DNA from 2 places in the Paenibacillus polygoni genome. Region 2 is predicted to be linked to the other one. Evidence: a T-box and tRNA genes for the amino acid it is inferred to sense, from the RefSeq annotation. Region 2 holds a T-box; the other holds one or more tRNA genes.
The links. A T-box is a leader RNA that pairs with one kind of tRNA and senses whether it is charged. The one in region 2 lies ahead of trpS (tryptophan--tRNA ligase), so its partner is inferred to be a tRNA-Trp.
Positions count from the first base shown of each region.

Region 1 (15,290 bases), 1.6 Mb from region 2:
ACGATTGTCATCTTGATCCGTAAATTCTTCGATACGATTCTTGTCCACATAGCTGTAAGTAGAGGTCGCCACTGCATAAGGACTTGTCACTTGCGGCAGCCTATGCTGTGGAAAAAGTAGGACCGGAACAAGGGTAACAACTATGGTCAGCGCTAACAAAAAGAATTTCCATATCATAGAGAAAGTTTTGTAACGAGGAGTTTGTTTTTGTTTGCGCAGGAGTGCTACGATTTCCTTGAACGCTAGTATAAAGAGCAAGCCTTGAAACAACCCCCAAGTTAAATCCCATACAACAACTTTCCCCAAGATCAGCATCATAAATCCTATAAATATTGCGATTCTCATCAAACTTTTGATCATGCTGCGGTTTTGCTTGGTTGCAATAGAATAAACGCAAATTGCCAGCTCAATGACCAACGTACCAACAAGTATTAAAGTCTCCATAAGATTTCTCTGCTCCTCCTTCACCTTCTATGAGTTCATCATAAGAAATGGCAGAGCAGGTGTATACGCATAAAAGATAAGCTGTAGCTGAGGGCCAATAAGTTGCAAAAATTCAATACAATGAAGTGTATTCTTACACTGCGAATAGGAATTAATTTAGGTGCGTTTATGTATATCTTCTAGATCTCTTTTTTAAATGAATTTAGTCTTTCATTGATCTTTTGAGCTTCCTTTTTGTCACTTTTATATGACAGTATGCGAACGATAGCATATACTGCGGCAATTTCTAAAGCCAATAATACAATGTCAAATGTACTGTATACAAGATTCAATATAACACTCAGAGTAATTAAGAATGCTTCCAGAAAAAGAAAATGGAAAATCACACGGAGACGCATTTTATTTTCGCTAATCGCATGCGGTGTATATAAAATGATTCCAGTCAAAGCACCTAGTAAAGAGAAAGCTATAATTGTAAAAATCGTCTTTAATTCGAAATATGCATTTGGAGCATAAATTTGTCGCAGGATCGTGATGATTATCATGATGGAGCCGAATATAGTTAGGAAGTCTCTGATCATTTCTTTAATGAGCTCGGAATACTTCATATAGGTCCCCTTTTATAATCCAAGGATGTGTTTAAGCATGGGCACATACTGCCGTGATATCACTACCTTCTCCCCATTGTCCAATAATGCTTGGAAACGGCCGCTAATCGATGGGTGAATACTGGAAATCTTCGTTACATTTAGAATGGTAGATTTGGAAGCGCGAAAACAATGTTTCCCTTTGCAAAGTTCTTCTAGTTCATAAAGCTTTTGTTTTACTTCATGGATGTTGTCCCTACAATACGCAAACACTTTTCCGTCAACAGCTTCAAAATAATAAATATCACTAACTTTGATCCGGCTGATTTTATCCTCATAATAACCGAGTATAACATGAGTTTCGGTTTTTATTTTATTAACGAGCGCATGTATTTCTTCATCAGCTTGGTGACACCTAATGAGAATCTCTTCCTCTTCTGTATATTCTATTAGTTCAACTGAAATTTTGATGAATATCACCCTCGGGAACTGGAGTTATAACGTTAATCATTCAACGAAACGCCCCTTAACTTCTTAGTCAACAAGTTTATTATTATGAAAAAAAGAGACAATCGATTTGGTACTGCAGGTCAAATCACCTTATGTGGGCAAAGAAGTTGTAAGAAGGCCAATTGAACGAACTTGGCCCTTTTCATCTGAGGTGCTTACGAGTTTGAAATAAATCTAAAGGAGTTAGATGAATATTTGTTATTTTCAATATATCACAAAATGCAAAAGAGAGAGATTACCAAGAAGATAGTTCTGTACGTTTCCAGTTATTTTCGGCTACACAAACATATACATGGTCATCATCCCACGCCATCTGTCCCTGGCTACAGGCGCTACTAGACGATGCAGGAGTATACTTCTCGCGAATACGCAGTTTGTCCCCATTTATATCGAGCTTAGTGTCAGGATCATTCGTGCCAATCCCAATGTTACCATTAGTGCGTTGTATGCTGAGCGGGGAATCAACTACTTTACCATGATCGTCATAACGGATAAACTGCAGGTTGGATCCCGTATTATCGCCCGATTCTTGTGAACTATCTGCCCGCATGACCCATCTTGGTGTCGTCTCATTCTCCTTACCGGATACACTTAACTCAATATCTCTATTCGAACCTTTTTCCCCAGCTACTCGCAATACTCCGCTCATCACATTGAAGTTAGATGAATGAGTACGAATCTCGCTTATATCCGTATCGAATGGAATTTCCAATCGGGTGAACAGTTGGTTGGCATATTGGCCAGTCGGTGACATTGTCGTCTCGAACGAGATATGTTTATGATCGTGTTGCTCAGGATTGTTTGCCTTATCATGGGAAATAATTGCTGTCTTGTTCTTGCCAGCTTCGTCCACCCAGACTATTGCAGGCTTAGCTCTTTCTGCCGTCCATTGCAGCCGGATTAGGTCTGATTGATGGCCTTCCTGCTCAATCCATTTCTTATCCGTGGATAAATTTAGCCGATCATTGTGCGGAATCATAATGTCGTTACCATTTTGCACGGCTTGTCCAAGTGTTGTCTTTCCTCCCTGACTCTGCTCCGCACACCCTGCACCAAGCAAACAAACGCCCCCTAATATAACGGTTACTGCCAATTTCTTTAATTTCATTTCGTATGTTCCTCCAATGATCGATATGAATTGAGTTCATTTCGTATTTGTGTAAAAAAGACCTTGTCTGATCGTAGTACATACACCACGCTGCGTACACCCATTTCATCAAATTTCCCGGAAAAATGATTCTTTTTGTCTATAAAATTCTCGCTAAAAATTGTCGATGCCCTTAACTATAGGACTCACTTTCATATGAATTTCTTCAATAAAAATGGGAGTAATAATCAAATCAGTCATAGGACTAACGTCAGAATTTCGTAATCAGCTGGAGTCATTTTGACCCACGATAAACCTGTTCCTACTTTCTAAAAGCGTTTTGGATTTGCTCAGTCTGTAACCTTTAAAGAAGTTAGTTCATCCATTTATTTTAACTCGCTCAATGAGGATTCTAGCGAACAGCAACACAAAAAGCCGCGTATTATGTGATTCATAAGTCAATTAACATTTAATTTAATTCTTTTTTTCTTTTTTCTACTTTTTAGATTGGATGAAAACAATCCGCATGATTAAAGCACTATATATACTTGTTGCAGAATGAAGTGTTTTTCGCATTTTATATTTAGTATTCCTTCTATAGTTAATACTTGTTCTGACTGGGTTAATTATCATAGATGATATTCTGGCTGCTGCAAAAGCTGTTAGGTATGTTTCACCATCATCATTAAAATATAAATTATAAGAGCACCCTTTTTTTAGATTGAGGAAGCACTTCTGTTTTAGAAAGGAGTAATGAAAATGAATCCCAAAGAAATTTTATCTCACACAAAGCATCGGCCGTTTCCGATTCCAGAAGGGCCATGGCTGATGAAACAGGGATGGAATGATTTGTTATGCGCCCATTGGCCGGTACATACTGAAGATCTGCTCCCCCTCATTCCCCGCGGTCTGGAATTAGAACTTTGGGAAGGTAGACCATGGATTAGTTTAATCCCATTTCGCTTGTCTCCTTTACGCGTTCGCGGGGTACCTCCTCTTCCCTTTGTTAGTGATTTTCTTGAACTAAACGTTCGTACGTATGTGACTCGAAATGGTCATAGCCCCGTCAAGTAGACATTAAAAAAAGAGGATTTTCCATTTACGCGGCGACTTTTTCCCGGAATTCGATTGGGGAGAGGTCGCCGAGTTTGTTTTGGAAACGTTCCTTATTGTAAAATGAAATATACTCCGTAATTTGGCTTCTTGCTTGTTCCAGATTATTAGGCTTTTCCAAATACAGCTTTTCCGTCTTTAAGTGGGAAAAGAACGACTCGATACAAGCATTGTCATAGCAGTTTCCACGTCGGGAATGACTCCCTGTCAACTGCTTCTCTTCAAGCAACTTAGCATAGCTTTTCGAGGTATACTGAAACCCTTGGTCCGAATGGAGCAAAGAGGGTCCATCTTTTAGTTGCTGCACAGTGTCCATAACGAGTTTTAGGTCATTGCGCTCGGAGAGTTCCCAGGCTACTATTTCGTTGTTATATAAATCCATTACAGCCGAGAGATAAGCAAATTCATGCCCAATCCGGACATATGTAATATCTGTCACAAGCTTCTGCACAGGAGCAGTCGCAGAGAATTCCCGATTTAAGACATTAGGGAACAAGGCCGATGGTTTGCGGCCACAAAACGGACGTTTCTTGCGAATAACAGAACGAATCTGAAGTTCTCTCATTAAGCGACGGACCTTCTTGTGATTCACAACGAAGCCTTCTTTTCCTAAAGCAGTACGCATTCGCTTGTAACCGAAATACGGACGAATTCGATGAATGCTCAAGATGTGTGCCTTTAGATCTGCATCACGATTTGCTCGTTTCTCTCGATGAACTAAATTCTTCTTCCATTTATAGTAGCCTGCACGTGATATTTCAGCGATTCTACATAGCCAAACTACGGGAGCCACTTTGCTTATTTCTCGAATGGACTGGCACCGGGCTTCGAAATCCAGCTTCCCTCCCCGTGCAAGTTTGGATTTAGCTTTTTTAGATATTCTACCTGCGCTTTCAGATATGCATTTTCTTCTTCCGCACTACTAAAATGCTTCTTCGCCCAACGTCCCCGGTAATCCTCAAACCCCTCACCATTTTGGCATTTACGAACCCATGTGATAATCTGGCTCTCACTTTTGATTCCAAACTTCTCCATGATTCGACTGTACGTCCACCCTTCTTCTACTCGCAAACGGACAGCCTCTTTCTTCGTTTCTTCACTATATCGATTAAAAGTTTGACCTTTCTTCGCTGACATAACAAAAATCCCCTCCGGTTTTCCAGTGTTTGAGTTCATTGTAACATGTTCTCTTTTTTCACTGTCTACCATGAGGGGATAATACCAAAAGGGCAAACCGGGTATTTTCTTTTTTAATTTGGAAGCTTCCAGCAAACTTGCTGTAGCCGGAGCGCGTACGGCAGCTCACCTTCCGTACCATCATGCACAAATGTCTATTCGTTACGGTAATCAAGAATCAATTCATTATGAAAGTGTTCGTAAACATCAACTTGCAGGTGATGTAGCATTTCAAGGTACGTATAAACCTTTGAACGATGAGGTTGCCCATGCTAATCCCGGTTCACTTATTCATTGGTTAACTGAACGTTACTGCTTGTATACGGTAAGTTCGAGCGGAGAGATCCTAGTTGGTGATATTCATCATTTGCCATGGCCGATTCAAGAAGCGGAACTTCAAATAGATACGAATACGATGACGAATTATCATGGGATTGAGCTGGCCGCTCCTCCTTCAGTAGTGACCTATTCAAAACGACTTGAAGTTTTATTCTGGGCTCTAAAAAAATGCTAATCACGATTAGTTTCACAACATAAGGCTCTGTTTATAACATAAGCAGCTTAATCCATTATCCTTTTTTTAACATTAAAATATAGTTTATACTTTTCACCAATACAAAAACCCTTCAAGCTAACACCCTATTATTAAACAGGGGAGCATTACTTGAAGGGTTTTGATTTGTTACACATTCTAAGAATAGAGTAGTAATTGAAGTGAATTGAAGTGAATTGAAGTGAATCACAATGTCTATTTCGAGTGTCACTTCCAGTAAGTTTTACATAACATAGGATTATGTAAACTCATCTCACCTTTTCTGACTTAATTGTAAACGACACGATCAATAACAAAGCAGAGAAGCCAATTAAGTACGACAGTTCAAGAATGGCACCGTTTAAACCTTTTCCATACAACACCGTTTCCCCTGCTTGTAAAAACCAAGTTGTCGGCACAAAATCGCCGATTCGCTGCATAAAGTCTGGCATGATTTCTCTCGGCCAAAAACATCCACCAAGCATCAGCATCGGGATATTGACTAATGCCGTTAGCGAGCTCACCATCAGTGCACTTTTTGCAAATCTGCTGATTGTAACGCCAATGGCTACGCAAGCAAGAGCAAACGCAAGACAAACTGTCATGACTTCCAGTTGTTGAACCAGTGTTGATCCATAGGATATATCGAATATTTTCGGTAACAAACTGATTAATACGACAACCTGAATCGTTGAAACTAGGAAGCTTGCTATCATATGTTGTGAAAAATAACGAGAGCGTGTCAGCGGTGTTGCGGTGATCCGATCATAAACTCCAGTTAGCTTATCCTCCAGGATTAAGCTTGTGGAGAAGGTAATCAAGAATAGCATACCAAATGCAATATAACCTAGGGACATTACCGCCGTGTTTATGTCTTTTTCAGATTTTTCAGAAGTTCCAGTAGAGAAGCTCTTATATTCTGCAGCGAATGCATTCTTCTTATAAGCTTCCATCCCCTTATAGAAGGCATCTTCATTCCCGTTGGCAGCTGCCGCAATTTGTTTTGCTGAAGATATATAACTCGATACGTATACTTGAACGGGTCTCGCCACATTAGAAGCCTCAAGGGCATAGCTCAGAGCAGATACATCTTTTCCTTCAAGCATCTCCGCAGTGAACCCCGCTGGAAAGGTAAAAGTACTGTCTAATTTTTTGTTTACAATCAAGCCCTTTACATCATCACCAGGAGTCAGTAATGTTACATTGTATTTCTCCTGCATATCCGATATAAGATCCACTATGAATGGGGTTGAATCCTGGTCCAGTATGCCTACATTATATTTTGTATCTTTGGTTACCGTCGAAATCAAAAACATATTTAGCAGGATCGGAAGCACAAGCATAAATAAGATGTTTATTGGTTTCCGAAAGATCCGTTTGATGCTGTTAAATAAGATCGTCATGCTCTCTTCCTCCTTGAAACCACAATGCTGATTACCGCAAATAACAACGTGATAGCCAACATCTGTCCAATGTTTACAAAAGCAGAACCTAGCTCGTCGTTATATACAACGTTGAATATCGCTGATTTTGCATAGTAGCTTGGGGAAATTGCTGCGATAGCTCCAAAATCAATAATAATAAACCCGCCGATAAGAAAAGTGGATATAAGAGTTACAATATTGGCAAGGGTGTCAGCCTTTACGGAATCCTTTAAGATAATGGTCAATAGGCCACCAAGTGTCGTGGTTAATAACGAGAACACAAACACGATCAATACGATGACACCCAAGTTATTTCCCCAATCGACGTCATATACATACTTGGTAAACAGGATAATTACCATGCCCTGTAAGAAGGTAACTAAGGAAAGACCGATCGTTTTACCTAGATACTGTTCGAAAGGTTTAATCGGTGCTAGCTTGAGCCGATCACCCAGTGTACCCAAATAGTCCTCTCCCATTCCTGCAGCGCCATATTCCTGCCCACGCATTAGATACATCAGCAGCATTGCAATCGCATAATATCCCATGGCTGTAGCCGATTTAGAATCAGTTAGAGGTACTTCCTTCAGGCTAGTATCCGAATTCACTTGATCCATTTGCGAATTGCCTGACATGGTGGCGACTACCCCTACGGTATTCAGCCCATTAATCAGACTATCCACGACATTCCGTACCACCGTTGTATCAACACCGGAAGATTTGGCCAGATATACTTCCACTGTTTTACTTGATCCATCGGCTTCCCCTTGGCTTGAGAATCCTTCAGGAATATAGATAAACGCATCTGCCTCTTCCTTATTTAGAAACTCTCGTCCCTCATCAAGAGAAAATACGGGATCGAACTCCGCCAGTGAGCTAATATCTTCCGCACCGGTCATAGAGCTAATGAACATTTCTCCAAGTGGACCAGAATCTTCATTGCTATAAATGACCCTTACTTTTTCCAAAGAGGTAACATTAAATTGGTCTTTAAACGCAGTACCTAATATTAAAATAATTAACAAAAAACTGAGTAATCTAATGAAAATCGGTTTAGGGTCAATCAAGATCCGTTTTGCCGAATAAAAAATTTGAGTGAGTATATTCATCGTTTCATCACCGTCCCGGATTAGTCTCTCAGTTTTTTACCAGTCAACTGCAAGAATACCGTCTCCAGATTCGGTTTTTCCAGTGTCATGGACTTAATTTTAAATTCTTTTCGGATCAGATTTTCCATTATCCCCGTAAGAAACCGTTCCTCTTTTTCCAAGTGAATATCGAGCACTCCATTTATGTTGTTGCAGGCGGTGACACCTTCCAATTCTTTAATCAATGAAATGGCTGCGTCCGTATTCGATGCAAGCTCTAGACTTAAGCGAGTTCCCGTTGAAATGGAATCAATCAGCTCATCTATACTTCCGAGTGCAATCACTTTTCCAAAATCCATAATAGCGACTCGCTCGCAGATGGCCTCGATCTCTTCCATGTAATGTGTAGTATAGATGATGGTCATCCCATTTTGATTCATAATTTTAATCGATTCCAAAATATTATTCCTTGATTGGGGATCTACTCCAACCGTAGGTTCATCCATAAAAAGAATACGCGGCTTATGTACAATCGCACAAGCGATGTTCAGACGTCTTTTCATACCACCCGAAAATGTCTTTGCTATACCTTTTCTTCTGTCCCATAATCCAGTAAACTCAAGTGCTTCCTGTACGGATGTATGCAGCTCTTTGCCTCGAAGACCATATAACTTCCCCCAATATGTTACATTATCAATGGCGCTTAAGGTTTCGAAAAAAGCTAAGTCCTGCGGTACATAGCCAACCGACTGTTTAATTTCTTTTGCATGCTTGGAAAAATCCTTACCAAACATTTTCACTGTTCCATTGTTTATTTTTAACAAGCCCAGCAATGTGTTCATCGTTGTTGATTTGCCTGCGCCGTTGGGTCCGAGCAGTCCAAATATCTCACCTTCCTGGATACTGAGATTAACCCCGTCTACAGCTGTGTAATCTTTGTATCTTTTGACCAGACCCGTTACTTCTATGATCATCTTCATTCCTCCTCAAACATTTGATTATGTGATTAGATATCTGTAGCGATAAACAACAAGCGCGAGTGCCTCATGAATCATTGATGGGGACACTCGCGCACTTACGATTTCCATATGAATTTTTTAAATCCATCATAAGAAATCTAAAAAATTCCGTTTTCGTCTTATATTATGTGGCTATCCTTAAAATCCTTTTTGAATAATTGTTCATGCTGTTGCATTATAACACAAGAATATACAGTAAATAGTACTCAATGTTGATTCACACAAAAAACCTAATCCCCGCACTGTAATACGAAGAAAAGGTGACTTAGTTCCACATGATTTGATACCGTTGCCCGGTAAGAATATATCAAAATCACAATTAAATTTTTCTGAAATTTGATGTATTCAATTTTTTTAAACACCTATTTATCCCACATTTTAATCATTTCTACAATGTCATTAAATGTATTCTCAGCCTCTAAAGTAGAATGTAACTCAATAGCTAAAATTCTAATATTCATCCTAATCGTACACGTCCTTCTGTTTACGGGTACTGTCCATATATTTTCCACTAAAAAAGAAGTCTTTTACTTACGCCCTTTATTCGCTATGTTGCCTCACTCGCTCGGACAGAAATCTGTAATGTTCTATTCTTGTTAGATTTAGATTTATCGCAGTACACTAGGATATATTTCTTGGGTTATAAATAAATAGTAAGGTGTAAGATAATAAATCTTTACATCCGTACTAGTTTAAAATATTTGCTATTTTAAACTTATAGAGAGGTGTATTTGGTGGATATGTTCGAAGTATGTAAGTATGTTTATTATTATCTATTGTGAAATATTCATATAGTGTGTTTTTCATGTCATCGTATAAAAAGAACCCCAAGCCTATTAAATCCATTCTGAGGCTTGGGGTTTAAGGAATAGGGAAGAGTAAAAAAATGACTTATTGTACTATACGATCACTTTAAATAGAAGTCGATTTTCACTTCACTGTACTTTTTTAATTTCGAATACCATGGTTTACTTCTATCTTGACGCTGTATGTAAGAAGTAATTCAGTAAAAACAGGTCTATGTTCATTTGGATCTTCCATAGCAGTCACTTCTTCAATGAATTTATCTATTTCAGCTTCCTCGCTTTTAGGTGTGTATCGATATCTAGCCTGGAAAAGGAAAACCCGAGTAGATCATTACTTACGCTTCTGTAAAATCAGATAAATCAGGACTACTAGTAAAATGAACTACATTCTATTGATAGACATCAACTAACATCCGAGTGCAGTTCATAGCGGGTAATTTTTGTTTTGCGCGTGTCACACACTCATCTGACTAAATCCATAATAAAAACCCCTACGCTTTCGCAAAGAGGTTTATTCATGAAGCGGGTGATGGGAATCGAACCCACGCTATCAGCTTGGAAGGCTGAAGTTCTACCATTGAACTACACCCGCGTATAAATATCGGGATGACACGATTTGAACATGCGACCCCCTGGTCCCAAACCAGGTGCTCTACCAAGCTGAGCTACATCCCGATTTATAAATGCCGGTGAAGGGACTCGAACCCCCACGGTTTCCCTCACGATTTTGAGTCGCGCGCGTCTGCCAATTCCGCCACACCGGCTTGTTAAAAAAAATGGCGCGCCCTGAGAGATTCGAACTCCCGGCCTTTTGATTCGTAGTCAAACGCTCTATCCAGCTGAGCTAAGGGCGCAAAAAATATAAAAGCAGACAACGGAAATCAGCGGCTCTTGCCTTGGCAAGGCAAAAGTCTACCGCTGACCCATGTCCGCAATGAAAGGATGCGCGTGAAGGGACTCGAACCCCCACGTCAAAGACGCTAGATCCTAAGTCTAGTGCGTCTGCCAATTCCGCCACACGCGCATATATCATGGTGAGCCATGAAGGACTCGAACCTTCGACACCCTGATTAAAAGTCAGGTGCTCTACCAACTGAGCTAATGGCTCGTACTAAAAAATGGCTGGGGATATAGGATTTGAACCTATGCATGACGGAGTCAAAGTCCGTTGCCTTACCGCTTGGCTAATCCCCAACAGCGATAAGTTGTACAAGGGCGATCGATGGGACTTGAACCCACGAATGCCGGAGCCACAATCCGGTGCGTTAACCCCTTCGCCACGACCGCCATATATCATTATTCTATACAATTAGAAAATTGGCAGGGGCAGCAGGAATTGAACCCACACCAACGGTTTTGGAGACCGTTGTTCTACCTTTAAACTATGCCCCTAAAAACTGGTGGAGGATGATGGATTCGAACCACCGAACCCGTAAGGGAGCAGATTTACAGTCTGATGCGTTTGGCCACTTCGCTAATCCTCCATATGAAACTGGTGCCGGCGAGAGGACTTGAACCCCCAACCTACTGATTACAAGTCAGTTGCTCTACCAGTTGAGCTACACCGGCTAATTAATACGATTATACCATACACCCCATATTGGGAGCTAGAATAAATTTGATGAATTCACAGGATTTCGTCCTGCTTCAATTGTATGGTGGAGATTGAGGGGATCGAACCCCCGACCCTCTGCTTGTAAGGCAGATGCTCTCCCAGCTGAGCTAAATCTCCATATCAAATGACCCGTAGGGGATTCGAACCCCTGTTACCTCCGTGAAAGGGAGGTGTCTTAACCCCTTGACCAACGGGCCGCTGGCTCCCCGAACAGGACTCGAACCTGTGACAACTCGATTAACAGTCGAGTGCTCTACCAACTGAGCTATCAGGGAATAGTGGTGGAGCCAAGCGGGATCGAACCGCTGACCTCCTGCTTGCAAGGCAGGCGCTCTCCCAGCTGAGCTATGGCCCCTCATCGTTAAAATAAATGATTCAGTAAAAATATAACCTAAAAGGTTAACTGCTTGGCGGCGTCCTACTCTCCCAGGACCCTGCGGTCCAAGTACCATTGGCGCTGGAGGGCTTAACGGTCGTGTTCGGGATGGGTACGTGTGGAACCCCTCCGCTATCGCCACCAAACAATGATTTTTGCGCTGTGATATCTTCAGTGAACACTCACCAGCAAAATATCAGACCTTAGAAAGGACATTCAGCTTAAAATCTGTCAGAAAATCCTTACCGGATTTATAATTTATCATATTTCAAAAACATATTCAACTAGTAATAAAAACCATCGATCAATAAATTAAATATCTTTAATTACTGCATCATATGCACATTGTAAATGTCTCTTTCTTAAGAGGACATAAATAATATATCATATTGAATAGAGCTATTCTAATAGTAAATCACCCCTTTTATTCATGAGAAATAGGGTATCGCACCCTCCAAATCATCACTGTCCTCATTGATCATCTTTCATTTATCATCTCACTTAAAAATAGTCTCATATTTTAATATCAACTTTCAAAAGATAACTATATAGAATGATAAACAATATTTCTAATGTAGAAGTTTTTCGTATAGTGAAACCAAATAATGTAACTACAATCAAATTTATAACGTCTTTCATTATATACATTTACAAATGGAGGCGATAAAAATAAAGAAGAAACTATTCATCTCACTTTTTGTGGTTGTTTTTTCTCTTAGCATAATGGTTGGTTTAGCTTTTGCTAAGGTGAACATTAGGATCGTGGTTAACGGTCAACAAGTTAATTCAGATGTAGCTCCTCAGATCGTCAATAACCGAGTAATGGTGCCTATAAGTATGGTAGCAGAGGCATTAGATGCGAATGTAGGTTGGAACCAAAAGAATCAAACGGTAACTATCAATGACAAATCGATACCTTCTCAGGAAGATATATGGAAACAAGATCTTGATTTCATTGGTAGTGGTTGGGCAAGTCTTAAAAACATTATTGGAACATTTATGATTGGTTACGATGAAAGAGATGATGCATTAATTAAATCAGTATCAGTGGAAGGTTATGATAAGTTACCTATAGGTGGAATGTACCCAGCGATTATGGACTATAAAATTGTTGATGCACAGGAATTAACTCATTCCTTAAAAGTTAGAGTGAAAGTTATTCTATATGAAGATATTTTAAAAGGAGAAATATGGGATTTTGTAATAACTAAACGGAAAATTGAAACTATGAAAAAAGTAGACTTTTTCAACGTCGATGAATATACAGTTTTCCCAGGTCTTTCGTATTCAAAATAAGTCCTTTTATTTACCCAAATGATCGACTATGTAATTCTCTCTTCTTAGTTGTAAGAAAGGTTGTGGAAAGTTGAACAGTAAATTTTTATCGAGTTTTTTATTAAGTTTTGTTTATGTAATCGTTTTTTATTTTGGTGCATATGGCTTGATGTTACTCGGTATGATCGATGATGGTTTCTTTATATTAAATCATGTATTTGTTGGTTTTTATCAATGGCTTTACTTGGTACCACTTATCATTTACCAAAAAAAGAAAAACAGAGTATTTACAGGTTACCTTATAGGCGGATTATGTCTCACTTGTTTAAACATCGCGTTGATTGTATGGATATTTTTAGACCCCTCAAAATTCTTTTAAGTTAGCCATTAAAAAATGACATAGCAGATAATATAAATTTATTATTACAAAAAACCCCCTCATGTATGCAGGAAGAGTTCGCGGTATACGTTCTCTTTTCACCCTGTATACAATGCGGGGGTTTAAAGTTAATGAAGCAAGCAATGCTTGATGCATCGCTTGCTTCATTTAATTATTTATTGAAAGTGACTTTTTCCAAACCATTCTCAAGAATGATTGACGTGTCCCTAGGTTTTGTTTCGGCAATTTTGCGGCCGCCTCTGAAAGAATAAAGCACTGCAGCTTGTTTACGGATCGCCTCATATTCATTCTCTGCTTCAAGAACGATGAAGTTCGCTGGTTTACCTTCTTCAATACCGTACATATCTTCAATATGCAGGGTTCTTGCACTATTTTTCGTAATAAGATCAATTGAATTCACGATTTGATCGTAACCAAGCAGCTGAGAAGCATGGATACCCATGTGCAGTACTTGAAGCATGTTGCCTGTACCAAGCGGATACCATGGATCAAAGATATCATCGTGTCCGAAGCACACATTAAGCCCGGCTTCTTGCAGCTCTTTGACGCGAGTCAGCCCTCTTCTTTTCGGATACGTGTCGAAACGTCCTTGCAAGTGGATGTTGACCAGCGGATTGGATACGAAATTCAGGTCCGCCATCTTAAGAAGTCTGAACAATTTATAAGTGTAAGCATCATTATAAGATCCCATTGCCGTCGTGTGGCTTGCTGTTGTCCGGGAACCTAAGCCGCGTTCGTAAGCTTCTTTAGCTACAACTTCTAAGAAACGGGATTGTTCGTCATCAATTTCATCGCAGTGAATATCGATAAGACGGTCATATTTTTCAGCAAGGTCAAATGCAACCTTCATTGAATCCACGCCATATTCTCTCGTAAATTCGAAATGAGGGATACCGCCGACCACGTCAACGCCCATCTTCAGCGCCTCTTCCATTAGTTCCACGCCGTTCGGGTAGGAGTGAATACCTTCCTGTGGGAATGCAACAAGCTGAATGTCAACATAGGGTGCCATTTCTTCTTTCACTTCGAGCATTGCTTTAACAGCGGTGAGACTTGGATCGGTCACGTCTACATGTGTCCGTACATGCTGAATACCTTGTGCGACCTGCCATTTTAGTGCTGTTTTGGAACGTGTTTTAACGTCTTCATGTGTCAGGAATGCCTTACGTTCAGACCAACGCTGAATCCCTTCAAACAATGTCCCGCTCAAATTCCATTCCGGCTCGCCTGCTGTTAACGTTGTATCCAGATGAATATGAGGTTCAATGAATGGCGGCAGCACAAGTGCACCGCTCACGTCAAGAACTTCCTCATTCGTTGTCGTGTCCAAAGATTGTGTGATTTGCCCAAACTTCCCGTCTTTCACGACAATATTCCATAATCCTTCTTTACCCCGCAATTTTGCGTTCTGTATAATCATTTAAATTCCCCATTTCTTTGGATTCTTTCGCAGGAACGACCAGCATTAAAACGATGTAAGCTGCTGCCGTACCGATTAGTGCGTTTAGTGGTGTAATTCCTGGGGCCAGCTGAGCAAAGGCTACACCGATTGCCCATGCAACCATCGCTACCCAGTTTACATTTTTGAATGTCATTTCGGCAAATGGCTTATAGTTTCTACGCTTCACAACAAAGTAGTCTGCAATAATGATGGCCCCGATCGAAGGAATCGCTGCGCCGAGCACATTCAGGAAACCAACAAAGTTGTTATACATCCACATAGCAAATACGGTACCCACGATGCCGTTAACAATAACGAAGAACTTTTTCGAAATTTTAGTGATATTTGCAAAACCCAGCCCGGAAGCGTATAGGGCGTTATCGTTCGTCGTCCAGAT
Region 1 is NZ_CP127162.1:2,582,846-2,598,135, forward strand. It holds gene QPK24_RS12520 (alpha/beta hydrolase family protein) at 1-444, opposite strand, end outside; gene QPK24_RS12525 (DUF3021 family protein) at 624-1,052, opposite strand; gene QPK24_RS12530 (LytTR family DNA-binding domain-containing protein) at 1,065-1,511, opposite strand; gene QPK24_RS12535 (hypothetical protein) at 1,777-2,649, opposite strand; gene QPK24_RS12540 (DUF2071 domain-containing protein) at 3,388-3,702, shown strand; one part of gene QPK24_RS12545 (IS3 family transposase) at 3,728-4,617, opposite strand; one part of gene QPK24_RS12545 (IS3 family transposase) at 4,617-4,878, opposite strand; partial or broken gene QPK24_RS12550 (DUF2071 domain-containing protein) at 4,979-5,431, shown strand; gene QPK24_RS12555 (ABC transporter permease) at 5,719-6,852, opposite strand; gene QPK24_RS12560 (ABC transporter permease) at 6,849-7,982, opposite strand; gene QPK24_RS12565 (ABC transporter ATP-binding protein) at 8,003-8,935, opposite strand; tRNA gene QPK24_RS12570 (tRNA-Gly) at 10,308-10,378, opposite strand; tRNA gene QPK24_RS12575 (tRNA-Pro) at 10,388-10,461, opposite strand; tRNA gene QPK24_RS12580 (tRNA-Leu) at 10,471-10,550, opposite strand; tRNA gene QPK24_RS12585 (tRNA-Arg) at 10,564-10,640, opposite strand; tRNA gene QPK24_RS12590 (tRNA-Leu) at 10,730-10,810, opposite strand; tRNA gene QPK24_RS12595 (tRNA-Lys) at 10,819-10,894, opposite strand; tRNA gene QPK24_RS12600 (tRNA-Gln) at 10,906-10,980, opposite strand; tRNA gene QPK24_RS12605 (tRNA-His) at 11,001-11,073, opposite strand; tRNA gene QPK24_RS12610 (tRNA-Trp) at 11,105-11,178, opposite strand; tRNA gene QPK24_RS12615 (tRNA-Tyr) at 11,185-11,270, opposite strand; tRNA gene QPK24_RS12620 (tRNA-Thr) at 11,280-11,355, opposite strand; tRNA gene QPK24_RS12625 (tRNA-Val) at 11,443-11,518, opposite strand; tRNA gene QPK24_RS12630 (tRNA-Glu) at 11,527-11,598, opposite strand; tRNA gene QPK24_RS12635 (tRNA-Asn) at 11,601-11,676, opposite strand; tRNA gene QPK24_RS12640 (tRNA-Ala) at 11,681-11,756, opposite strand; rRNA gene rrf (5S ribosomal RNA) at 11,807-11,923, opposite strand; gene QPK24_RS12650 (copper amine oxidase N-terminal domain-containing protein) at 12,540-13,073, shown strand; gene QPK24_RS12655 (cytosine deaminase) at 13,604-14,872, opposite strand; gene codB (cytosine permease) at 14,841-15,290, opposite strand, start outside.
Region 1: it has a tRNA-Trp gene. The T-box ahead of trpS (tryptophan--tRNA ligase) is inferred to sense a tRNA for this amino acid. The anticodon was not compared.

Region 2 (15,290 bases):
TTCAGTTGTTGAAGCGCAGCATTCGCTTGTGGCACTACCAAATTATTAGAACGAGATCCTGATGCCATGTGTTGTCACCTCCTTTTGTGCTTTGTGAGATTAGTATGGTTTAAGGAAGAGAAAATATACTCAAAAAAGTATCAGGTAACAAGTGGAAATAAAGAAGATACTTCGGGGGGGAATTCCTGAGGTAAAATCAATTAGCTTAATATCAGTCTTAAGGGTTTGATTAGAAGATTGAGGGTATATAACACAAACAGACAGCTCAATCAGCTGTCTGTTTGTAAAATATGCTTTTTATTATTCTGAATCAGGAGGCTGAACAATCTCAATCTGTGTTAAGAGTTCAATGGTCTGACCTGGCTCCATATGTATGATTCCTGTGAAGTCTGCATCTCTCTCCATATTTGGAGCATCGGGCAACCAAGTATAAGGTTCAATACACAAATAATCGCTGCTTTCCCCTTTGGTAAATAGCACCCAATGTAAAAAAGAATCCTTATTCGCTGTATATTTAATGGCGTAACCATCATTACGCGTTAGATAAGCAGTGTCTTGTTCACGATTAGACCTAAATATGGTATCTAAATTCTGTCCTTCGAGATTTATTCCATAAGGCAGGCTGGCAAGAGAACCTAAATCCTCTAAATCGCCTGTTGGCAGTAAATCATCATTAAGCGAATATATTCCATTTACCGGAAGTTTAATATTCCAACGATGTGGTTCTCCATCAAGCATAAACCAAGTGTGATATCCCATACCAAACGGTGCTGCATGATCACCTTGATGGGTAACTCGAAGTTGTTGTGTCAGAGTAGAACCTTGCAGTCTAAAGGTCATTGAGAATGTCATAGGAACAGGAAAATGCTTCATCCATAGTTCATCTTCACTTGTCTTCCACTCCGTTGTTACGGTGCATCCATCGTCATCTTCTTCTATGTCACTGACGCACCAAGGCTGTGTACGATGAAGTCCATGAATATGGTTATTATTTACGGAATTTTGAGCAAATTGATACTCTTGGCCTTCATATTCAAAGTGACCCAGGTGGATACGCCCCGGGGGGATCAGCATCGGAACACCAAAATGGTAAGGTTTCTGAAGATAAAAAGCGAGATCCTGTTCGTCAGGTTTACGAACGACTTCCCGGTTTTGAATACGATCATAAATGGATATAATGTTGTTACCGAGGCGGGGTAGCAGGGTGACTTCAAGATCACGACTGTGCAAAATATAGGTGTCATAGCCGTTCCAAAGCCCTTTGGTCACTTGTTTCATCTTTTTTTGCTCCTTTTCCCACGAAAGATCTTAAACATCTTACACGTAAGTCTATCATAACAGATAATTGTATCGGTAGTAAAAAGGCACCTAAGATTCACAAATGAAATTTATGTATTTTTTGCTTCTCATATTTCATGTTGACATTAGAACTTTATCATGATTATGATAAAGCAAGTATATAATTTATAATCGTTGATAGGGATAAGTAAGCTTAGTGATGGCAACTTGCAGAAAGCCGATGGTTGATGCGAATCGGTGTTGCTGACTTTGACTGAATGGACCCTGGAGAGCCCGGCTTAACGAGAAGCGATGCTTCTTTAGTAGGTCAGGACGACTAATCCGCGTTAAGGAAGATAAGGTTGCTTATGCGTGTTTTTATGTTTAAATAAGCAGCGAATTAGGGTGGCACCACGGTCTCACGTCCCTTTCACGGGATGTGGGGCCTTTTTGTATTTTGTTATATTCTTGAAGGATATGAATTGTAGGAGGAATAGAAAATGAAAACGGTATTCTCGGGTATTCAACCTAGTGGAAAGCTAACGCTAGGGAATTATATTGGGGCAATGAAGAATTTCGTTAAGTTACAAGACGAATATCATTGTAATTTTGTAGTTGTAGACTTGCACGCCATTACGGTTTCACAAGACCCTGCTGCGCTCTACGAACAATCTAAAGACGTTGCTGCGTTATACTTGGCAGCTGGAATCGATCCGAAAAAAGCGAATGTGTTCTTGCAATCTCATGTACCTCAGCACGCAGAACTCGGATGGATGCTGACCACGCTGACAGCGATGGGTGAACTTGAACGGATGACGCAATTTAAAGATAAATCAGCAGGCAAAGAATCCGTAGGTGCAGGACTTTTTGTATATCCTTCTTTGATGGCAGCAGATATTTTGCTCTATAACGCAGATCTCGTACCGGTTGGAGATGACCAAAAACAGCACATGGAACTGACAAGAGACCTTGCTCAGCGATTTAACCGTCGTTATGGAGAATTCTTTACGATTCCTGAGATCTATACACCAGAAGTCGGAGCACGGATTATGTCACTGGATGATGCATCTAAAAAAATGAGTAAGAGTAACCCAAATCCAGGAAGCTATATCTCGCTTTTGGATACACCTAAAGACATTCGTAAAAAAATCAGCCGTGCAACAACGGATTCGGACAGTACCGTTCGATTCGATCCTGCAAACAAACCGGAGATCAGTAATTTAATGAGTATTTACAGCGAATGCTCTGGACTCTCTCTGCAAGAGATCGAAAAACAGTACGAAGGACAAATGTATGGGGCTTTCAAAAAAGAACTTGCAGAAGTGGTGGTTTCTGTTATTGAACCGATGCAAGAGAGATTCCGTGAAATTCGTGAGTCTGATGAACTCATGCGCATTCTAAATGAATCTGCTGAGCGAGCAAGAGAGATCGCTGCTGCCAATCTGACAGAAGTGAAAAAACGGATGGGTTTTGTTGTCTAAATTTTAAGACTGGTTTAACTCAGCCCGATTCCTTTTTGCTTTGATGACGAATCCCCAGCCAATATTACCGATAGCCAATATACTAAAAAGTAGAGCTAACCATAAGGAATGGCTAAGTGAAACCGCAGTGACGATAAGTAATATAATAGAAGAAGCGGCAAACCAAAGAGACAGACCTTTACTCATGTGAACGTACCTCCAGAAAAATATTTTTAAAAAGAAGTATAGCTTTTCGAGAGAGAGCCATAATAATCTTGCAAGCTTGCAACAGCACATATTACGCGCGAAGCGAAAGGAGATTACACACATGGCATCAGGATCTCGTTCTAACAATTTGGTAGTTCCACAAGCGAACGCTGCACTTCAACAACTGAAAATGGAAGCTGCTCAAGAACTGGGCGTAACAATTCCGTCGGATGGTTACTACGGTAACTACACTTCCCGCGAAACAGGTTCACTCGGGGGATATATCACAAAACGTCTGGTACAAATCGCTGAACAGCAATTGTCCGGTCAAAGCAAATAGATGTAATTTAACAATCAAAATAGTGAGCTTGGGCGGTATATCTACCGTCCAAGCTTTTTATGTTGCCTATGTAGCTGATTTTGCATGAAAGCGGTATATTACGTCAAGCATAAAAAACGACCTCCGGGGGAGGCCGTTTCAGATTGTAGACAAAAGGCATTCGGAATGTATTCATTCTGAGTGCCTTTTGTCATTTCTACTTCTTTTCATGAATAAATCAGGTGGAAACCCGCCTGATTTACGCTGGAATTGGTCTGTTCCACGACCATCTGGCGATTTTCTTCAAATTCATGGCAGCAAACGTAAGCATCGCCTGCATGGACAATTTTTTTAGCCCTCGCAGGGTTGTCCATCGCATGCCATGCTTTTCTTTTGCATCTGCAAATACCCGTTCCACCGTTTCTTTTCGTTTTGCATAGATTTGTTTTACATGCTGGTGGTGTCTTAGATGCTCTACTTCTTCTAAGTGGTTTTGCCATACATGTCGCGTCACTACTTTTTGGTGGTTCTTGCTCCCTGTACACATGGATAAATAATGACACGATTTACAAATTTCTTTTGGAGATTTGTATTCTCGGTACCCCTCTTTATTGGTGGTCGAGTAAGGTAATACCACGTTAGCAGGACATAAATAGGCGTCAAAATATTCATCATACACGTAGTCATCTTTTCGAAAACCTTCTTTTTGAGAACGCGGACGTGTATAAGGCAGCGCCGGAGTAACCCCTTGCTCCAACAAATATTTGCTAATCCAAGGTGTTTTGTAGGCAGCATCGGCTGCCACTGCTACAGGTTTCCCAATCTTTTCTTTTACCATTTCTACGAGGGGTGCAAGCAAGTGGCTGTCATGTTCATTTCCGGGAGTGACGATGTTACCGAGTACAAATCCGTTTCGGTCTACTGCTGCGTGAAACGAATAAGCAAATTGTTTGGTCCGTTCATCTTTGACATAGTAGCCGCTATCGGGATCTGTAGTGCTTTGTTTAATTTCCTTTTCTTCTTCTTTTTTAAAAGAGTCCGGAGGAAACGGCTTTTTATCATGGTCGTCCCGATCTTGGTTAATTTCCTCTTCCAGTTTGCGTTGATATGCTCTTGTTTCTTTGCGTACAACCTTCTTTTCGAATTTCCGTTTATTCGCACTCGCTTTTACGTGTGTAGAATCGATGAAAACATGCTCCGCGCTGAGTAAATGTTTCTCAGCTGCAGTCCGCAAAATACGGTAGAAAATCTGTTCGAATAGATCTGTATCTTTAAAACGACGTTCGTAGTTCTTTCCAAAGGTAGAGAAATGCGGAACTTTATCATAAAATCCATAGCCCAGAAACCAACGATACGCCATGTTGGTTTGAACTTCTTCGATCGTTTTTCGCATGGAACGAATACCAAAGGTATATTGAATAAGAGGTAATTTAATTAAGATGACCGGATCGATGCTAGGTCGTCCAATTTCCGAATAATGATCCTGAACCAAGTCGTAGATGAAAGAAAAGTCGATCGCCGATTCGATTTTGCGAACCAAATGATCTTCTGGAACGAGTTGATCTAGAGCAACCATTTCAAGTTGGTCACGTTGAGTGGAGGATTGTTTCGTTAGCAAGATTGTCACCTCAAATAAAATAGTTGCTTCTATTGTAAAATAAAAAAGACTGCAGGCAAACTAGTTTAAGCTAGTTTGTCTACAGTCTGAAACGACCTCCGGGGGAGGCCGTTTCTCTTTTTGATATTTAGGTGTGAGAGCCAAGGGACAATTTTTTCTCCATCTTATCCTCACTAAGCCAACCTACATAAGTGCTGATCGGTTCATAATTTCTGTCCATGACCATACAAGCAACAAAGGGGTACTGTTTACGATGCCGATACCTTACATCGCCCCATCGAACAAAATAACCAAAACTTAATTCTTCCACTTCAGCAACCGCAAAAGAAGTAAAATAAAGAAATGCCTGAATGTCTGGGTGAGATTTAGAAATCTCAACAGCAGGATGGTCTGAGGAAACAGCGTGCTTACTCCAAACGAGGAGATGTCCATCTAATTTCCCGATTTCGTAGCTGCCGTCTTTGTGAGCCTTGACCACATGCCAGCGATTTAAATGAATCGTAGGGATAACATAATACTTATCTTCAGGTTCTGATGAGGTATCCATCTTTCTTATTTGTTTTGTTTTGGAATAATGAACCAGGGTACGCCAGATGTAATAAAGAGCCAAGAATGAATATAAGACAATAAAAGTCGGTGCAGGATCGACAATCCCAAAGAACCATAATAGAATGGCGATCACATGGGTTGTAAAGAGAACCGGATCAAAAATATGAATGATGTTCCACGAAATCCATTTCTCTGTAAAAGGACGCATAGCTTGTGTTCCGTATGTATTAAATACGTCGGTGAATACGTGAACACATACGGCTATTCCGGTCCATAAGGCAACATGAAGGATCGGTACGTCTCGGAATAACAAAGAAATAACGGCGGTAATCAGCGCTGTCCATATAAATAGAAAGGGGATTGAATGCGTTATTCCACGATGATTCCTTATATAGGAAGCATTGTTTTTTTTAATTCGAAGAACGGTATCCAGATCGGGAGCTTGTGATCCTGCAGCAGTGCCGACCATGACGGCAACAGCCAGTTCTGGATTTGAGGCCACGACAGGGTCAACGAAGCTTAGGCCAGCAAGACCAAAGCCCATAACAAAATGTGTAGCTGTATCCATGTAGGTACTCTCCTTTTTGGTAATCGAATCATAAATTCTAGGAAATTTGTTATTTTGTAATCTGAAGATATTTAATTATTTAATTCCCTGCTTAGAAGATCTCTATTCAAGTAAAAAAAGATAGAATGGTCGTATTTTGACATAAAGGGATATGATATTCCAATAACTTACCTCACAAATAGGAAATTTGTCATAGCCTATTCATAATTGAGTGATCTTTGTCAAAGACTTTCCTTACTTGTTATGATAAAATTTATATCGGAGGCAATAATTTTTTCTCCAATAAGACGTTATCGTAAGGAGGATTTACAAGCGTGAATAATAGATATCAGGCATCTTCCGATACAGCAGCTATTCCTGCACGGCCTACGCCACCGCAAGAATCTGCAACATGGAAAGATTTTGTAGTTTTGACAAAGCCGGGCATCCTGAGAACAAACCTGGTCGCAGCATTTGGTGGTTTTTGGCTTGGATCTCAATGGGATGTTGATTATTTAAGAATGATTATTACCATGATTGGAACAATGCTCGTAATGGCCTCTTCCTGTGTGTTCAATAATTATTTTGATCGTGAATTAGATAAAAAAATGGAACGAACTCGTAATCGCGCACTACCCACTGGGAAACTCAGCCCGAAGGTAGTGCTTACTTATGCGGTCAGTTTAGGAATTCTGGGACTTATTGTTTTGTTTACCTATTCCGGCTGGCTTGCAGGCGTCCTAGGTATATTTGGGATGTTCATTTACGTCATTATTTATACTTTATGGCTTAAGCGTTCATCTACATGGAGTACATCCATAGGCGGATTCTCCGGTGCGGTACCACCCGTTATCGGATATGTAGCTGCAGCAGGAACACTTGATCTTGGCGCTCTGCTATTGTTTGCTTTGTTGTTTCTATGGCAGCCACCACATTTCTGGGCACTGGCGATTCGCAGGGTAGAAGATTACCGTGCTGCAGGATATCCGCTTCTTCCTGTGGTCAAAGGGATCGAACGTACAAAAATTCAAATGATTCCTTATTTAATCCTTCTGGTTCCTGTTCCCATTCTCATGTATGTGTACAATTACACAGGTTTTGTGTTTATGATTGTTTCACTAATCCTATCAATCATATGGTTATTTTACGGCTTCCAAGGTTTCAAAGCAAAAGATACTGATGCCTGGGCCAAAAAAATGTTTTTCTTCTCCATTAACTACCTAACGATCAGTTTCCTTCTTATGATTCTAGATACGGTTCATAAATAAGCAGAAACAGACGATGTTTCAAAAACGATATCTATTTTTATTACACCAAGGAACTTTACATTAATCATGAAATAAAAAGGGAGACCCGCTCCAAACCGGATGGCCTCCTCCTTTTTTTACTCTATAACTTCAAAATTGTTACATACTTGGATTGAATTTATAATACCTTTGGGTGCATTCATCAGGAATAACCATTTATGGAAGAAGGAGCGGATCTTCTTGATTTTTAAAAAGTACATATGGACTTGGATTTTACTATTGATCGCAGCAGTTATGGCTGGTTATCTCATTTATAATGCGCTCGATTTTGGAAAAGAAGAGTATCCAAAGTTAGGAAAAGTAGAAACTTTTTCAATGGAGAATGTAGATGGAAGCACAGTTTCTCTAGAGGATACGGAAGGGAAGACACGTCTGTTTTATTTCTATTTTACAAGTTGCCCTGATGTATGCCCAGTGACGACCTTCAGCCTGTCTCAGGTTCAGGAACTGCTGAAAGAAGATGAAACGTTTGGCAAGAAAGCTTCCTTTGTTTCCATATCATTTGATCCGGAAGTGGATACGAGAGAAACCATCAAAGCATTTGCAGATCGGTTCAAAGCAGATTATTCTGGATGGTATTTCCTAAGAGGAGATGCAGAAGAGACAAAGCAGTTAGCAAGAGAATCATTTAAAATTCTCATTGAAGGAAATAGTGTGGATAATTTTGTACATGCTAATCTTATTGCATTAGTAGATCCGGATAACAATATCCGCAAAATCTATAACGCCTCTAATACAGAGGAAGCTGCGCCGGAGATCATTGCAAGAGATGTTAGGAATATAGTGAGTGAATAAGTTTATCAATGTAGTAAGAAAGCTGTGTCCATTAAAGGAACAGCTTTTTTTACTTATCAAAATGGCTGGTGAAGTCAGGATAGATAATGTATTCATCAAGTCCTGCTTTTTCTAACTGGGCAATAAGATACTCATCAGGCGTACCTTCCACCCCAGCATAACCTCGTCTTGTATAAATATGTTCTGCATCCGGGAAGGTATCTCTGAGTTCACCTCGAATGCGTTTTCCAGAGCTGTCATTATCCATAAACAAATAAACTTCATCATATTTAATCTGTTTGCGAAGTTTTTCCAGCTTCATACTGTTCAGTGTTCCATACGTGCACAAAATAGAAATCTCAGGTTGTAACAACCGACGGAGTTTGCTGCGATCATTTTTGCCTTCGACAATGACATGAATCGGCATCGTATGCTTCACCTCTTGTTTTATTCGCATATGGACTCGAAATTCCCCGGGAAATGTTTATGTTCTATTTTATCGCAAAGTAAAGATTTCATGCAAAAAAGATCAGTCCATGGTTGGACTGATCTCAGATTGTAGACAAACTAGCCGCCGCTCGTTTGCCTAGAGTCTTATTTATTAGATGTGTTTTGGTTCCGGGTTAAGTGCGGCAGTACGTACCTGTTTTGAAAAAGGTAAGAATAACAGGCCAATCATGAGGACGAGGAAAGCTAGGAAGTAGGGCGAAATCTCCATTCGAATCTGCCCGGCTGCAATAGGACCTACAAAAGAACCTAATGAAGTCGCAATGGATTGAATGGAGAAAATCCGCCCAAGCCTGGCTCCGCCGCTTAACTGCACAAACATGGTCGCTAGTGCCGGGAATATGATTCCTTTGGATGTACCAAGAACATAGAGGACAAGCCACAATGGCATTTCAGGTACAGAAGCGAGCAGAAAGAAGCTGATTGCCATCAGTAATACGCCTGCGGCAAGGCGAAGCTTTGTCGAATAACGATTGAGGAACAACATACTAAGTGTAGTGAGTGCTCCTAAACTGATGATGGAGAATAGCAGGCCTGTTGATAAAATCGAAGCTGATCCACTGCCTCTTAGAGGGAGTTCAAAGAAAAGAACGCCTTGAGAGCATGCAATAACTAGCGGTAAAACAAAATAACGCCAAGATATCGGAAGAAAACGGCCTTCCATAGGAGGCAGCACTTTGATGCTCTGCGTACTGGCTTCCTTCACGGCAGGTATGGTGAAGAACGCCATAAGACCCGTGATGACCAGTAAAATTCCAAGAATCTGAAAAGTTCCAGAGAATCCAATACCTGCAACAATGAAGGCGCCCGCTGCGGGAGAGACCACAGAAGCCAGTGTATGGACCACACCATGTCCTGACATATACTTTCCTTGCGTAGTTGGATCAGACGACAACTGAGCAAGCAGAGTCATACAGGCAGGAGAGAGAAAGGCAAGAACAAATCCGCTGAGGGCCCGTAAAATAAGCAGTTGCCACGGGGTATCAACATAGGCTTGAAGCAACAATAGAATTCCAGCGGTCGTTAGACTGAAAATGATATAACGCTTGCTTCCATACTTATCGATTTTCGTGCCTGCAATCAGATTTCCCGGTAGATGGGTTAAGGAATAAATGCCCATCATCCAACCAATAAAGGTGGGAGCTGCGCCTAATGAAATTGCAAAAGGCGTAAGAATCGGATACTGAGCATGTAAATCGAAGAAGGCTAAAAAAAGAAATAAATAAAGCCATATGGCCGTTTTCAAGGAAACAGCACCTCCCATTTCAATATGTAGCTAGAACATCGTATGATATACTTGTACGCCTAATGGGACAGTCTTATACCGTATTTTTGCGTAAACGCGTGCTTAGCTGACAGCAGTAAAGGTAATCATGTATAATATTCGGGAACTCATATCAATGGAGTTCGGGAGGTGGATGATCATAATGGATTTAGAAATATGGAAAGAGTTCGTTCAGCAAAATTGGCTGGTTATTATTGTTGCTTTGATATTGTTGTTTATCGTCATTAATGTGCTTAAGACGGTACTCAAGTGGGCTATCGTTCTCGTAATTGTGGCCGCACTGATTATATACAGCGGTGTTTCTTTAGATCAGATCAAAGATGTAGTTACGGATGTAAGTTCGTCTACTATGGAAACGGTGAAAACAGAAGCACAAGAACTGATGGAGAATGAAGCGAAGCAAGCAACCTATGTCCTTCACGAAGATGAAACGTTCACCATTACGAGTCCCAATGTGGAAGTGACAGGAGAGCAAGGGAAAGACAAAGTGAAAGTAAGTCTGCGCGGTGTATCTGTGGGGGAGTGGAGTATTCATAATGCCGCAGTGAAACAGTACATGGAAACTGCACAGAACTAAGAAAGATAAATGTTTAGGTAAAACAGGGGTGATAGCATGTTCGAATCATGGATTGACAGCCTATTGAATGGAAATGCGGTCACGCTTGTTCTATTGGTCATACTCCTGGTATCTCTGATACAAGGATTTGCAAGAGGAGCTTCACGCTCAGCTGGAGCGCTGGTAAACCTGGTTACGGAAGGCATGTTTACCGTCATTGGTTTAGCTGGTGCTTTTTTTCTCTCGATGAAGTTATCTCCAATGGTTCAAACGTGGCTAGCACAATATAGTGAGAACATACCTAATCGAGATTTGAAAGTATGGGAGCAAATTTATTATACTGCCATTACCGGGCTGACTGATTTTCCGTTAATGCGATTTGCTGTTCTTTTTATGATTAGTTATGCAGTAATACGTTTTGTTCTTTCTGTAGTCAGTGGTTTGCTTACGGGCCTTGGCCTTGGCAGATCCAATAACAGATCACGTAAAAATCCAGGAATGATCAGCCGCCTTCTTGGTGCTGCATTCGGAGTTGTTGTCGGTATAGCGAGAAGCATACTCGTAATTGCACTGTTATTTATAGTAGTGAGTCTATATCCGGGAAGTACATTCAGCAATTATGTGGAATCTTCCCCTTTGTATCAGCAGGGTGCGAAGAAAGTAATTGAACCGCTCTCGGGAACACTGATTAAGGAACGGCTTCCTGTCATTACCCAAGCGGCAAAAAATGAACTAACCGGCATGATGCACAGAAGGTACGAGGTGATTGATCGGAGTATCCCTAAGGATATTGAAGGAGCTGCTTCTAAAGTGACAGAGAATGCGGTCACTGATGAAGAAAAAGCAAAAGCGCTCTATCAATGGATAGGTACTCGTGTTGGGTATGATTACGATAAAGTAGAAGACTACGAGCAAAGAGGCATCTGGAATGAGCAAACACCGCAGGATACGTTTCGAACGATGAAAGGGGTTTGCATTGACTATGCAAGGCTATACGCGGTTATGGCCCGGTCAGAAGGACTCGATGTAAAAGTCATTACAGGTCTTGGATATAATGGACAAGGCGGATACGGTGCTCATGCTTGGAACGAAGTGTATTTAAGCGAAACAGATGAGTGGGTACCTCTTGATCCAACTTGGGCGAATAGTGGAAATTGGTTCAATCCATCTAACTTCTACGACACCCATATCAAAGATCAGTCCTTATAATGTACTTGTTAAACCGCAGTTAGAAAGGATAGTTTTGGAATGAGCAAAGAGGGAACAGACCCATATATGAAAAAAGTGATTGCAAAGGAGAAGAGATTTACTTTCAGGCTTAATGTCTTTTTCCTGGCAACCTTTTTGATCTTTGGTGTACTGATCATCAGGCTGGCATATCTGCAGCTGGTTCAGGGTCCTACGCTAAAAAAAGAAGAAGCAAGTGTCGCAACGAAAAGTGTATCTCTTTCACCCATTCGGGGAACGATATTCGACTCTACGGGTGAGAATCGGCTCGCCTATTCGACCTCAACACAGTCTTTGTATGTGAGTTTAGATAAAAACTACACCCGTGAAGAGAACAAGGATGAATTAAAAGAACTGGTTTCGAGTCTCAAACAAGTTTTTGACCGGTATGGAGATTCGAGCAAAACAATGACAGAAGATGAGATTGAGGAAGCTCTAGACATATCCTATCGCAAAAATTACGGATATACGCCGAGAAGAATCAAGACAGATCTGACTGAGGAAGAAATTGCCTATTTTCTATCCCATAAGGATGAGTTTCCAACCGTAGAAGTGGTCGAAGAAAATGTGAGACGTTATGACGAGGATACCGTTGCCGTTCAAACGGTAGGATATATGAAACCATTCCGTTCCGTAATTGATCCAGATTATGGACTCGGTTATTATCTGAAGGCCAAGGAAGAAACCGACCCTAAGCTTCAATATCTGGATGATGAGGAAGTCGGATATGATGGGATAGAGTTTATGTTTCAAGAGGAGTTAAGAGGCACGAAAGGTGTTAAGACCTTCCCAGTGAACTCACAAAATCAAATTTCTGGTGAAGCAGAAATTACGGCTCCTAAAAAAGGGAATAATGTGTGGTTATCTATTCATAAAGATGTTCAGTTGGCTGCCGAGCAGGCAATCATGGACCAATTGGAATATTTGCAAACAACAAGTAATTCTAGTATTAAAGCTCCAAACGCCAAAACGGGATTTGCAGTTGCCATGGAAGTGGACACAGGCAAGATCGTAACCATGGCGAGTATGCCTGACTATGACCCAAACATATGGACAAAAGGAAGCATGTCACAAGAAGAACTTAATAATATTGCTCCTTATGCTTCAAATGGTGCCATTCGTGAGGTGTATCAATCCTACAGCAGCAAAGAAGAAAGTTATAAACACCCATCTTCCACCGTGCTGCTCGGTTCGGTTATTAAGCCGTTATCAGTTCTCATTGGTCTGCAAGAAAATTTATTTACGACTTCTACTTTATATAATGATGTGGGGGTAGGAAAGTTTGGTAAGAAAGGTTATGAAACTTCCGTTCGAAATTCGGGGAGTCACGCTTACGGTTTGATTGACCCTGCATTAGCGATTGAACATTCTTCCAATGCATTCATGGTAGAAATGGTCGGAAATAAATTATATGAGAAGTATGGTGCAAAAGGCGTTGATGTATGGGATAAGTACATGAAGGAATTTGGGCTAGGGGTATCGACAGAGAGCGGTATACCTAATGAGCAGTCTGGTCTGCGCGAATATATAAAAGAAGCTGAGAATAGCAGTTCGCAATCAGCGCTTGCCTATGCTTCATTTGGGCAGCAAGGGAAGTATACAACACTCCAGCTTGCTCAGTATGCGGCCATGCTTGCGAATGAAGGGAAACGACTGAAACCCCAAATTGCAAGCAAGATTACGGATGTGGAAGGTAATGTTGTAAAAGAATTTGGTACAGAAATACTAAACACTGTGGAGTTTGACTCTTCTTTCTGGGATGAAATCAAAGCAGGGATGAACAGTAATGCTCAAGGATTTGAGGGGTTCCCGTATGATTTTGCTCGTAAAACAGGAACATCTCAGCAAAGTGTAGGCGGTGAACTTGTAGAAAACGGCGTCTTTATTACATTTGCTCCTAGAGATAACCCGAAACTTGCGATTGCTGTTGTGGTGCCTGAAGGAGGATTTGGTTCAGTCAGTGCAGCGCCTATTGCACGTAAAATTTATGATGCTTACGATCAGTATATTGGACTTGACGGAACACCCAAAATTCAAGATTCACAAGATCAGAGTGATGCTTCCAAACAAGATAATTCTGCTGAATAGACTGTGAAATATCCATATACAATATGTTATTACAGAAACCGTGTGTGCCACGTGATTGAGGCACACGCGGTTTTGTCGTTTTATGACGAAATTGTAATCAGCAAAAGAGAAATTTGGAACACAGTTGTGGTAGAATGAAAAAGGATATCTATGGAACAGAAAGAAAAGTGAGGTATGGTATGACTCAGCAGCAAAATCATGAAAAGGAAGAACTGTCTAATAAGCGCCGATTTAGTTTTCGTCTGAATTTTTTCTTCTTTAGCTCTTTTATTATTTTTTCTATTATTATCATTAGGCTTGCTGTGCTTCAGTTTGTAGAAGGGCCAGAGCTCGCACAGCAGGAAAGCGGCAGTGTGACTAAGAATATACCGCTGCTTCCGGTAAGGGGTTCCATACTTGACTCTACGGGTGAGGTAAAACTTGCGTATTCAGAGCCTATTCAGTCCCTGTATATTACGTTATATAAGAACTATAGTAAGCCGACAGACGGTTCAGTAAATCCAAACCATGAAGAGGCATTGGAGATGGCTGAGCGTCTTGCTGAAGTTTTTGAGAAGTATAAAGACCCGGATGCGGAAACATTGACTGCAGCTGATATCGAAAAGGCAATGGACCTTAATTATCGGCAAACGCATGGTTATACGCCTAGGCTGATTAAAAGTAACTTATCCGAAAAAGAAATTGCTTATTTTTTGCAACATAAAAAAGAGTTTCCCGGCGTCAGCGTAATCGAAGAGACGGTAAGAAAATATGATGAGGATACAGTTGCTGTTCAGGCCATTGGCTATCTTAAAACGTTTAAGACCTCAAAAACACTTGAGAAGTATAAACAAGTAGATGAAACAAATAAGGATCAGACAGAACCAGGACTTGTCTATTCTGAACTGGAAAAGGTTGGTGTAGACGGACTTGAAATGCAGTACCAGGATGAACTTCGTGGTAAAGCCGGATATAGTCAGATTCCGATCAATCCACTGAATCTTCCAGAGGAAGGAACCGTAATTCAGGCCCCTGAAAAAGGAAAAGATATCGTATCTACCATTAATAAGGAAATTCAGGTAGAAACGGAACAAGCCATTATGGATCAGCTCGATTGGCTGCATCGAAATCCTGTCTCTGGTAAATTACATCCTAATGCAACAACCGGTTATGCGGTTGCGATGGAAGTAGATACAGGAAATATTGTGGCAATGGCGAGTATGCCGGATTATGACCCCAATGATGAATGGGATTATGACAAAATTAAATATATTTATCGTAATGGTACAACAGAATCTTACCCGCCGGATGACTCGAGAAGACGGATGGAATCTACGGTTCTCTTAGGTTCTACAATTAAACCACTTAGTGTATTAATCGGTTTAAAAGAAGGTCTATTCAGTACCAATACAGCTTATCAAGATGTAGGGTATGCCCTTTTTGGCCGAGACGACTCTAGAGTACGAAACTCACAGAATCATGTGTATGGTCTTCTTTTCCCAGATACAGCTATTAAGCACTCCTCGAACGCGTTTATGGTGGATATGGTCGGTGAAAGACTGTATAACAAATTCGGAAGTAAAGGTATT
Region 2 is NZ_CP127162.1:4,188,844-4,204,133, reverse strand. It holds gene QPK24_RS20090 (alpha/beta-type small acid-soluble spore protein) at 1-68, opposite strand, end outside; gene QPK24_RS20085 (aldose 1-epimerase) at 301-1,278, opposite strand; T-box leader at 1,465-1,710, shown strand; gene trpS (tryptophan--tRNA ligase) at 1,779-2,759, shown strand; gene QPK24_RS20075 (hypothetical protein) at 2,763-2,945, opposite strand; gene QPK24_RS20070 (alpha/beta-type small acid-soluble spore protein) at 3,067-3,285, shown strand; gene QPK24_RS20065 (IS1182 family transposase) at 3,524-4,882, opposite strand; gene QPK24_RS20060 (metal-dependent hydrolase) at 5,010-5,999, opposite strand; gene cyoE (heme o synthase) at 6,314-7,246, shown strand; gene QPK24_RS20050 (SCO family protein) at 7,469-8,080, shown strand; gene QPK24_RS20045 (toprim domain-containing protein) at 8,130-8,486, opposite strand; gene QPK24_RS20040 (MFS transporter) at 8,661-9,812, opposite strand; gene QPK24_RS20035 (hypothetical protein) at 9,994-10,428, shown strand; gene QPK24_RS20030 (transglutaminase domain-containing protein) at 10,465-11,616, shown strand; gene QPK24_RS20025 (peptidoglycan D,D-transpeptidase FtsI family protein) at 11,656-13,722, shown strand; gene QPK24_RS20020 (peptidoglycan D,D-transpeptidase FtsI family protein) at 13,902-15,290, shown strand, end outside.